DNA from 2 places in the Pseudonocardia ailaonensis genome. Region 1 is predicted to be linked to the other one. Evidence: riboswitches for the same ligand, from Rfam matches in the RefSeq annotation. Region 1 holds a riboswitch; the other holds the start of a gene.
The links. A riboswitch is a leader RNA that binds a small molecule or an ion and turns the genes downstream of it on or off. The one in region 1 is predicted to bind S-adenosylmethionine.

Region 2: it holds a riboswitch for S-adenosylmethionine, as region 1 does, so the genes downstream of both, ABD324_RS14265 (LLM class flavin-dependent oxidoreductase) here and thrC (threonine synthase) in region 1, are expected to answer to the same signal.

Annotation. Positions count from the first base shown of each region.
Region 1 is NZ_BAAAQK010000007.1:32,957-38,296, reverse strand. It holds gene ABD324_RS14860 (circularly permuted type 2 ATP-grasp protein) at 1-210, opposite strand, end outside; gene rpsT (30S ribosomal protein S20) at 439-705, shown strand; gene holA (DNA polymerase III subunit delta) at 967-1,935, opposite strand; SAM riboswitch class I at 2,147-2,292, shown strand; gene thrC (threonine synthase) at 2,299-3,561, shown strand; partial or broken gene ABD324_RS14840 (ComEC/Rec2 family competence protein) at 3,961-5,340, opposite strand, start outside.
Region 2 is NZ_BAAAQK010000006.1:72,636-77,975, reverse strand. It holds gene ABD324_RS14275 (dihydrodipicolinate synthase family protein) at 1-237, opposite strand, end outside; gene ABD324_RS14270 (GntR family transcriptional regulator) at 648-1,298, shown strand; SAM riboswitch class I at 1,460-1,552, shown strand; gene ABD324_RS14265 (LLM class flavin-dependent oxidoreductase) at 1,671-2,867, shown strand; gene ABD324_RS14260 (NtaA/DmoA family FMN-dependent monooxygenase) at 2,864-4,231, shown strand; gene ABD324_RS14255 (ABC transporter permease) at 4,228-5,178, shown strand; gene ABD324_RS14250 (ABC transporter permease) at 5,175-5,340, shown strand, end outside.

The DNA.
Region 1 (5,340 bases):
CGAGCGCGCGGCGAGGTCCGCGGCGGCGGTCGGGGCGATCGCGTCGTGCAGGTGCCGGTAGGGGGCACGCACGCTGCCGTCCGGCGAGAACATCTCGTCGAACGCGTCCGGGTTGGGCCGGTCCGGTTCGAGGTAGCCGGCGAACAGGGCGTCGTCGGCCCCCGATGTCCCTGCTGGTCTACGGTCGAGTGCGCGGCTCACGACGGTCATCTTGACCGGTCGGACGGGGCCGGGCCAGACGGGACGGGTTACGTCGATGTCAACGGCACGGCGCCGCTCACCGGGGTGGTGGGGGGCCGCAAGGGGCCGTCTGTAAGATGGACAGCCGAGTGCTCGGCGTGCTCGCTCGCATCGGAAACCACGGTCGGGATCGCCGGAGCCCCCCGAAGCGAGAGTCCACCCAGAGTCAACCGAGTACGACTGAAGAGGCACACCAGCGTGGCGAACATCAAGTCCCAGATCAAGCGCGTCAAGACCAACGAGAAGGCGCGCCAGCGCAACAAGTCGGTCAAGTCGTCGGTCAAGACCGCTGTCCGCAAGTTCCGCGAGGCGGCCGACGCCGGCGACACCGAGAAGGCCCTCGAGCTGCAGCGCGCCGCGGCCAAGGCCCTCGACAAGGCGGCCGGCAAGGGCGTCCTGCACAAGAACCAGGCCGCCAACCGCAAGTCGGCGATCGCGAAGCGCGCCGCCTCGCTCTCGGCCTGATCCCGGACCCGGCCTGATCGCAGAGTCTCCGCGCCCGACGGGGCGCGGTCGCGCTCCTCGGTGAGCGTTCCGACGACGGCGCTGCCCTTTCCCGTGGGGCAGCCCCGTCGTCGTGTCCGGGGCACCGGGCTGGGGCGCCGGGCCCGTGGATGAGCGAACGGCACTCTCGCTCATACCTAGTGAGCGAACGGCACTCTCGCTCCTGACCGGTGAGCGAACGGGCCGCCGCGCGGTACCGGGCCGGCGGGCGGGATCTCGGGGTCAGCTCGTGCCGCGGGCGTCGACGATCGCCAGGACCGCCCGTTCGAGGGCGTAGCCGGGGTCGGCCGCCGCGCCCTTGACGTCCGCGTTGACCTGCGCCGTCGCCGCGATCGCGACCGCCAGCCCGTCCGGGTGCCAGGAGCGGACCTGCCCCTGGGCCTTGCGGATCTTCCAGGGCGGCATGCCGAGGCTGCCGGCCAGCCGGTTGGGATCCCCCCGCCCGGCCGAGCCGACCTTCGCCAGCGTGCGCACCGCATCCGCCAACGCGTCGGCCACCAGGACCGGCGCGACCCCGAGCACCAACGCCCACCGCAACGCCTCGAGCGCCCCCGACCGGTCCCCCGCCACCGCCTTGTCGGCCACCGCGAAGCCGGACGACTCCGCCCGCCCGCGGTGGTAGCGGCGCACGGCGTCGCCGTCGACCCGGCCGCCGGTGTCGGCGACGAGCTGCGCGGTGGCGGCGGCGAGCTCGCGCAGGTCGGAGCCCACGGCCTCCAGCAGCGCCGCCACGGCGTCCGCGGTGATCATCCCGCCCTCGCGCTTCGCCTCGGCGCGCACGAACTCCGCCCGCTCCTCCGCCCGGGAGAGCTTGTCGCAGCGGGTGACGTTCGCGCCGCGCTTGCGCAGGTCGTCCATCAGCTGCTTGCCGCGCGCCCCGCCCGCGTGCACCGCGACCAGCACGATCCCGTCGGCGGGTTCGGCGGCGTAGGCGAGGATCGCCGCGGCGACCTCCTTGCCGGCCTCGTGCGCGCCCTGGACCACCACGACGCGGCCCTCGGCGAACAGCGACGGGCTCAGGTGCCCGGCCAGCTCGCCCGGCGTGATCTCCGACGGCTTGAACCGCATGATGTCGGCCGCGGGATCCGCCGCCCGGGCCGCCCGCAGGATGCCCTGCACGGCCCGCTCGACCAGCAGCTCCTCCTCACCCACGACCAGCTGGAGCGGGTCGGGCGGCTTCGTGGCCGGCATGGGGCTCCTCACTCGGTACCGCGCCGCGCGGGGCGGCTCGGGGCTGTCGGGGGACGGGTCCCCCGCATCGTCGCGCACCGCACCGACAATCCGTGACCCGGCTCCCAGATCCTGGATTCCGCTGGCAGGGGCGCCCCGAGGTGCCGTAACGTGCACGGCATCCGGATCTTTCGGGCCCAGTGCGGCCCGCGGCCGGGGAACAACTTCACATGGCTCATCCAGAGGGGCAGAGGGAACGGCCCGTTGAAGCCCCGGCAACCGGCGTCGAACGACGATCCGCGCGTTGCACCTTCGTGGTGTGCGCACGTCGACGAACCAGGTGCCAATTCCGGCCCGCGCGAGCGGGACAGATGAGGAGATCTGATGACTCTCACTGCTGACACCACTGCGACCTCGTACGACCTCGGCTCCGCGCGCGCCCTGTCCTGTCGGGAGTGCGGCCACCAGAGCGCGCTGGCCGCCGAGTTCGCCTGCAGCCAGTGCTTCGGCCCACTCGAGATCGCGTACGACTTCCCGAAGGTCACCCGCGAGTCCATCGAGGCCGGCCCCAAGTCGATCTGGCGCTACCAGGACCTGCTCCCCGTCCCGTCGGACGTGCGCGAGCACGCCAACACCGAGCCCGGCTTCACCCGCCTCATCCAGGCGGACCGGCTCGCCGCCGAGCTCGGCGTGCGCAAGCTCTGGATCAAGGACGACACCGGCAACCCCACGCACTCCTTCAAGGACCGGGTCGTCGCCGTCGCCCTCGCCGCCGCCCGCGAACTCGGCTTCTCCGTGCTCTGCTGCCCCTCGACCGGCAACCTGGCCAACGCCGTGGCGGCCGCGGCCGCGCGGGCCGGCTGGGACTCCGTGGTCCTGATCCCCTCCAACCTGGAGCAGGCCAAGATCACCACGACCGCCGTCTACGGTGGCACGCTGCTCGCGGTCGACGGCAACTACGACGACGTCAACCGCCTGGCCACGGAGCTGGCCGCGGAGCACGAGGACTGGGCGTTCGTGAACGTCAACGTCCGGCCCTACTACGCCGAGGGCTCCAAGACCCTGGGCTACGAGGTCGCCGAGCAGCTCGGCTGGCGGCTCCCGGACCAGATCGTCATCCCGGTCGCCTCCGGCTCGCAGCTCACCAAGGTGGACAAGGGCTTCGGCGAGTTCGTGAAGCTCGGCCTGGTCGAGGACAAGCCCTACAAGATCTTCGGCGCCCAGGCCTCCGGCTGCTCGCCCGTGGCCACCGCGTTCGAAGCCGGCGTCGACTTCATCCAGCCGGTGAAGCCGGACACCATCGCCCGCTCGCTCGCGATCGGCAACCCGGCGGACGGCCCGTACGTGCTCGACTCGGTGCGCCGCACCGGCGGTGCGGTCGGCCAGGTGACGGACGACGAGGTGCGCGAGGGCATCACGCTCCTCGCCCGCACCGAGGGTGTGTTCGCCGAGACCGCCGGCGGCGTCACGGTGGCCACCGCGCGGAAGCTGATCGAGGCCGGCCTGATCGACCGGGATGCCGAGACCGTCCTGCTGATCACCGGCGACGGCCTCAAGACCCTCGACGCCGTGTCCGACACCGCGCGCCCGACCGCCACCGTGCCGGCCACCAGCGCCGCCGTCGCGGAGGCCCTCGAGGGCCGCTGAGCGTCCTCCCACCGGGAGCGGCGGCGGGTCCACCACCGCTCCCGGGGCCTGACCTCCTCGGCCGGGTGGCGCCGCGGCAGTGCTCGGCGCCCTCACCCGGGGCTGCGGATCGGGACCGGCGCCGTCGTCGGGGTCCCGTCCACGCCGTCGCCGGCGGCGCCGCCCCCGTCTCGTCCCGCGCGGGGCCGGGAGCGGCTCGCCCCGGGCCACGATCTCGTCCGCGGCGGTCACCGCGACGTCCCCGCTCTGGTCGGTGCGCCGCACCACCGTCCCGGACCGGGTCAGCTGGTCGAGCACCCCGGCGTTGGGGTGCCGGTAGGGGTTGCCGGCGCCGACGCTGACCAGCGCCGCCCGCGGCGACACCGCCCGCAGGAAGTCCGGGTTCGTGGAGCGGGATCCGTGGTGCGGGACCTTGAGGATGTCGGCGCGCAGGTCCGCGCCCGAGTGCAGCAACGCGGCCTGGGCGTCGAGCTCGACGTCCCCGGTGAGCAGGACGCGACCCGCCGGCGTGGTCGCGCGGAGCACCACTGAGGTGTTGTTGACCGCCGTGCCGTCCTCACCATCCACGAAGGACGGTGCCGACGCCGGGGCGAGCACCTCCAGGACCAGCGAGGGCCAGGCGAGCCGGCGGCCTGCCGTGAGTTCCAGCAGCGCCGCACCGGATCCGGCCGCATCGGCCGCGATCCGGCGCAGCGCCGATCCCGGCTCGTGCGCCGGGCCGATCGCGATCCCACCCACCGACCGACCGCGCAGGGCGCCACCGAGGCCGCCCATGTGGTCGGCGTGCAGGTGGCTGATCACGACGAGGGCCAGGGAGTCCACGCCGAGCCGGCGCAGGCACGCGTCGACGGTGCCGTCCTCCGGCCCGGCGTCGACCAGCACGGCCCGGCCCGGCTCGCCGGTGGCCAGGACGATCGCGTCCCCCTGCCCGACGTCGCAGGCCACCACGCTCCAGCCCGCGGGCGGCCAGCCCGGCCGGACGACCCGGGTCGGGATCAGGACCAGTGCCAGCCCGACGACCACCGCCAGGACCAGGAGCCGGGAGCGGCGGAAGCGGAGGAGCACCACCAGCGCGAGCAGGAGCCCGGCGAGCAGCGCCGCGCCCGCGAGCCCGTCCGGCCACGGGAGCACCGCGCCGGGCAGGGCGGCCGCCCGGTCCCCCACGAACACGAGCCACTCGACCGCGGGCCCGGCCACCCACGCGCATGCCGCGGCCAGCGCCGGGCTCACCGGGGAGACGACCGCGGCGAGCACGCCCAGCACGGTCGCCGGCGCGACGGCGGGCACCACGAGCAGGTTCGCCAGCACGGTGACCGGGCTGATCTGCCCGCTCAGGCCCGCGATCAGCGGCGCGGTCGCGAGGCACGCGGCTGCCGGGATCGCCAGCATCTCCGCGATCCCGAGCGGCACGCCCCGGCGGTGCAGCGCGGCGGCCCAGGGCGGCGCGACGAGGACGAGCGCGGCGGTGGCGAGGACCGACAGGGCGAACCCCGGATCGACCGCGAGCGCGGGATCCACGAGCAGGAGCACCAGGACCGCCGCGGCCAGGGCCGGCACCGCGGACCGGCCACGACCGATCGCCAGGGCGAGCAGCACGATCCCGCCCATCACCGCGGCCCGGACCACGCTCGGCGAGGGCCGGGCCAGGACCACGAAGCCGACGACCGCGGCCCCGGCCACCAGCGCCGACCAGCGCGGATCGGCTCGCGCGAGGCGCAGGAGACCCAGCACCGCACCACCGATGACCGCGAGGTTGGCCCCGGATACCGCAGTCAGATG
Region 2 (5,340 bases), on a different contig from region 1:
CACCCCGGCGGGGAGCTCCTCGCGGGCCGCGTCGACCAGCCCGAGCCGGGCCGCGCGCGTCAGGACCTGGAACTCCTGGCTCTCCACCGCGCCGACGGTCACGGCGACGGGCTTCTCGCGGCCGAGCGCCTGCAGCTGGGCGGCGAAGCGGCCCTTGTCCACGCGCACGGTGTCCCGCACGAACGGGGTCAGCGCGGCCACGACCAGGCCGCGGCGCAGCACGACGTCGGACGTCATGGGAGAACCTCTCGAGAGCGGAATCGACAGCACCGCGCCGGGCGCGGCACGGGTGCGGACCGGCCGCCCGGGCACGGGCGGCCGGGGTCCGGCTGACCGGGATCGGCGCGGGATCAGCCGCGCGGGCAGGGGCGACAGCTGCGGCAGCCCCGGTCCCCGCGCGTGTCACGGGGGTGGGACAGCACGTCGCGCTGGGCGCTCGGCACGTCTGACCTCCCCGGGGGCGCGAGTTCGGAACCGGACACGGCGACAGTAAGCCGGGCCCGGAACGAGCGCAAGCGTGTGTCGCCATGTGTCTCCACGTGTGAACACTGAATGACGCGGATGGCCGAATGTGCGGACACGTGTCGTACAGTGACGGCCACGCAACGGTCCGGAGGAACGCGGTGGCAGCAGGCTCGACAGGCCAGGTGGCAGGGCAGGCGGGCGCTGGTGAGGCGCAGTACCTGGTGCTGCGGGACGAGATCGTCGGCGGCGCCCTCCCGTCCGGGACGACGCTGCTGGAGACGGCGCTGGCCGCGCGGCTCGGCGTCGGCCGGGCCCCGGTGCGCGAGGCGATCCTGCGGCTGGAGTGCGACGGGCTGGTGGTCCGGGGGAGCCGCGGCCCGCAGGTCCGCACCCTGACCGCCACCGAGGTCGTCGAGATCTACCAGGCCCGCATCGCCCTGGAGGCCGAGGCGGCCGCCTCCGCCGCCGCCCACCGCTCCGCGCTCGACCTCGCCCGGCTGCGGCACGTCCACGAGGAGGCCCGGCAGGCGACCGACCCGGACCAGATCCGGATGCTGCACGGGCGCTGGCACTCGGTGCTGCGCCAGGCCTGCCACAACCCGACGATCACCGGGATCCTCGAGCGCCTGGCCCTGCAGCTCGCGCTCTACGACAGCGTCGACATGTCCCGCAACCCGAACCTCGACTCGTCCGACGACGAGCACACGGCGGTCCTCGACGCGATCACCGCCGGGGACCAGGACACCGCTCGCTCGCTGCTGCGCACCCACCTCGAGCGGACCCGGGACGTCCGCATCGCCGCGTTGGTGCGCGAGGAGACCACCGCCGGCTGAATGTCCGGTCGATCGCCCGCGGACGGGACGGGGTTCCCGAGGACCGGGATCCTGTCCGGACACCTTGTGCCGCAAGGCGAGCGGTGTGGGTCACAGCGTCACCCGAGGGATTGACGCGGCCCGGTCACGCGTACGTACAGTGGCAGGGGCCCTCACGGGCCACACCATCCAGAGCGGCTGAGAGACCTGGCTCGACGACGCCGCAGCAACCCCCCGTCCTCGGGTGCGGGTGCTAAAGCCGGGAGCGATGGAGGACGGATGTTTCTCGGGGTGCGGCGCCGTCACGTGGACCTCCTGCGCACGGCCAGCGCGGCCTGTCGGGGCTGACGCGCCCGACTCCCGTCCGCCCTCCCGCAGGAGAGGTCTGCCCTCATGGCACCGTTCCATCTCGCCGTCGCCCTCGACGGCGCCGGCTGGCATCCCGCCGCCTGGCGCGAACCGGGCGCCCGCCCGGAGTCGCTGTTCACCGCCCGCTACTGGGCGGCGCTCGCCCGGGCCGCCGAGCGGGGCCGCCTCGACCTGCTCACCATCGAGGACGGCCTGGGCCTGCAGTCCGGTGACCACCTCGCCGAGGGCGCCCGCCGCACCGACCTGGTGCAGGGCCGGCTCGACGCGTCGCTGGTCGCGGCGTTCCTCGCGCCCCTGACGCAGCACGTCGGTCTCGTCCCGACCGTCACCACCACCCACACCGAGCCCTTCCACATCGCCTCGGCGATCTCGACGCTCGACCACGACAGCCGCGGCCGCGCGGGATGGCGCGTGCAGACCTCGGCCCGGGCGGACGAGGCGGCGCACTTCGGCCGCCGGACCCTGCCGGAGATCCGCCGCGAGAGCCTGAACACCCCCGAGACGGCCGCCGCGGTGCAGGAGCTGTTCGACGAGGCCGCGGACGCCGTGGAGGTCGTCCGCCGGCTCTGGGACAGCTGGGAGGACGGCGCGGAGATCCGGGACGCCGCCACCCACCGCTTCCTGGACCGCGACAAGGTCCACGCGATCGACTTCGAGGGCCCGCACTTCGCGGTGAAGGGGCCGGGCATCGTGCCGCGCCCGCCGCAGGGCCAGCCGCTGGTCGTCGCGCTCGCGCACGCCCGCACCGCCTACGAGCTGGCCGCCCGCGCCGCGGACGTCGTGTTCGTGACGCCGCGGGGGTCCTCGGACATCGCCGCGGTCCTCGGCGAGATCCGCGCCGCCCAGCACGCGGTCGCGCGGACGGGCCCGCCGCTGACGGTGCTCGCGGACCTGGTGGTCGTCCTCGACCGGGACGCGGACGCCGCGCACGAGCGGCTCCGCCGCCTCGACGCGATCACGCCGCTGCGCTCGGACGCCGCGGTGCTCGCGGGTACCCCGACCGCGCTCGCCGACCTGCTGGAGTCCTGGGCGGACGAGGGGCTCGACGGGTTCCGGCTGCGGCCCGCGGTGCTACCAGCCGACCTCGACGCGATCGTCGACGACCTGGTGCCGGAGCTCGCGCGGCGCGGGCTGTTCCGCACGGAGTACGAGGCGGGGACGTTGCGGGAGCGGTTCGGGCTGGGGCGCCCGGCGTCGCGGTACGCGGGGGTGGCGGCGTGAAGCGGCAGGTCATCCTCGGGGCCTACTTCCCGGGCGTCAACCACGACACCGTGTGGAGCGACCCGGCCTCGGGCAGCCACATCGACTTCAGCTCCTTCGAGCACTGGGCCCGTACCGCCGAGCGCGGCACCCTCGACCTGCTGTTCCTCGCGGAAGGACTGCGGCTGCGGACCCGCGGCGGGCAGGTGTTCGACCAGGACGTCGTCGGCCGGCCGGACACGTTCACCGTGCTGGCGTCGCTGGCGGCGGTCACCGACCACATCGGGCTCGCGGGCACGATCAACGCGACCTTCAACGAGCCCTACGAGCTCGCCCGCAAGTTCGCGACCCTGGACATCCTCTCCGGCGGCCGGGCCGCCTGGAACGTCGTGACGAGCTCGGACGCGGACACCGGGGAGAACTTCCGGCGCGGCGGGTTCCTGGACAGGTCGCAGCGCTACGAGCGTGCCGGGGAGACCCTGGACGCGGTCCGGGCGCTCTGGGACTCGTGGGGATCGGACGCGGTGGTGGCCGATCCGGCCTCCGGCCGCTTCCTGCGCGACGAGCGGGTGGGGGAGTTCTCCTTCCGCGGCAGGCAGTTCGACATCGCCGGCCGGTTCACCACACCGCGGAGCCCGCAGGGGCACCCGGTCGTGCTGCAGGCCGGGGAGTCACCGGCGGGGCGGGACTTCGCCGCCTCCCGCTCGGACGCGATCTTCTCCCGCTACCAGAAGTTCGACGAGGCGAAGGCCTTCTACACCGACGTCAAGGCGCGGGTGGCGAAGTTCGGCCGCGATCCCGACCAGGTCAAGATCCTGCCGTCGGCCGCGGTCCTGCTGGGGGACACCGAGGCCGAGGCGCGCGACCGGCACCGGGACGTGCGCAGCCGGCAGGTGGACCCGTTCACCGCGATCGTGCTGGCCGAGATGGTGTGGAACCGGGACCTCTCGCAGCTCGACCCGGACGGCCCCGTCCCGGAGCTCGAGCCCACGCCCGGGGCGCCGGCGTGGATCCGCGGGCGGGCCCCGCTGAGCCAGGACCCGCAGGCCACGGCCGAGGCCTGGCGGGCGCTGGGCCGCGAGCACGGCTGGTCGCTGCGCGAGGTCGTGACTCACGTGTTCGACCGGGCGGTGTTCGTCGGGACGCCCGCGGGGGTGGCCGCCGAGATCGACCGCTACGTGCAGGAACGCGCCGTCGACGGGTTCATCCTCGGCTCCCACGTGAGCCCCTACGGCCTCGACGAGGTCGTCGCGAAGGTCGTCCCCGAGCTGCGCGACCGCGGGGTGTTCCGCACGGCGTACACCGGCGCGACGCTGCGGGAGAACCTCGGGCTGCGGCCCTCGACCGGACTCGGCGAGCCCCGCCGGACCGCGGCCGCCTCATGACCCGCTACCTGCTGCGCCGCATCGGCACCGCCGTCGCGGTGCTGTGGGCCGCCTACACCGTCAGCTTCGTCGTGCTGTGGCTGCTGCCCGGCGACCCGATCACCACGATGGCGAGCGGCGGCCTCGACGGGGAGCCGCTCACCCCCGCGGCGATCGAGGCGCTCAAGGCGCGCTACGGCTTCGACAAGCCGCTGATCGCCCAGTACGGCACCCGGCTGTGGGACGCGCTGCACGGCGACCTCGGCACGTCCATCCAGACCGGGCAGGACGTGCGCGGGGCGATCCTCGACGCCCTGCCGCCGACCCTGCAGATCGCGGTCGGCGGCCTGCTGGTCGCGGTCGTGCTGGGCACCGGCCTGGCGCTCGCGGCGACTTACACCCGCTTCCGCTGGCTGCGGCAGGTGCTGATGGCGCTGCCGTCGCTGGCGGTGTCGCTCCCGGTGTTCTGGGTCGGGCTGATGCTCGTGCAGATCTTCGCGTTCGGGCTGCACCTGCTGCCGTCCGTGGGGGCCAACGGGTTCAAGGCGCTGGTGCTGCCCTCGCTCACGCTCGGGCTGCCGATGGGCGCGCTCGTGGCGCAGGTGCTGGCGAAGAGCCTGGACACCGCGCTCGACGAGCCGTACGTCACCACCGCCCGGGCCAAGGGCGTGGGGCGGGCCGCGATTCACCTGCGGCACGCGCTGCAGAACGCGGCGATCCCGGCGCTCACGGTGCTGGGCTACGTGGCCGGCAACCTGCTGGCCGGCACCGTCGTGGTGGAGACGGTGTTCACCCGCCCCGGGCTGGGCCGGCTCACCGTGCAGGCCGTCGGGGTGCAGGACATCCCGCTGGTGCAGGGGATCGTGATCTTCGCGTCGTTCGTGTTCGTCCTGGTCAACCTCGTGGTCGACCTGATCTACCCGGTCCTCGACCCGAGGATCGCGAAGGGGGTGCCGGCGACCGCATGACCGAACTGCTGATCCGCGCCGAGTCCGCGGAACCCGTGTCCTCCTCGGTCGTCCTGGCCGAACCACCGGGCCGGGGCGAGCGCCTGCGCCGGCTGCTGCGCTTCCTCGGTCGACGGCCGGGCCTGGTCGTCTCCGCCGTCGTGGTGCTGCTGGTGCTGGTGG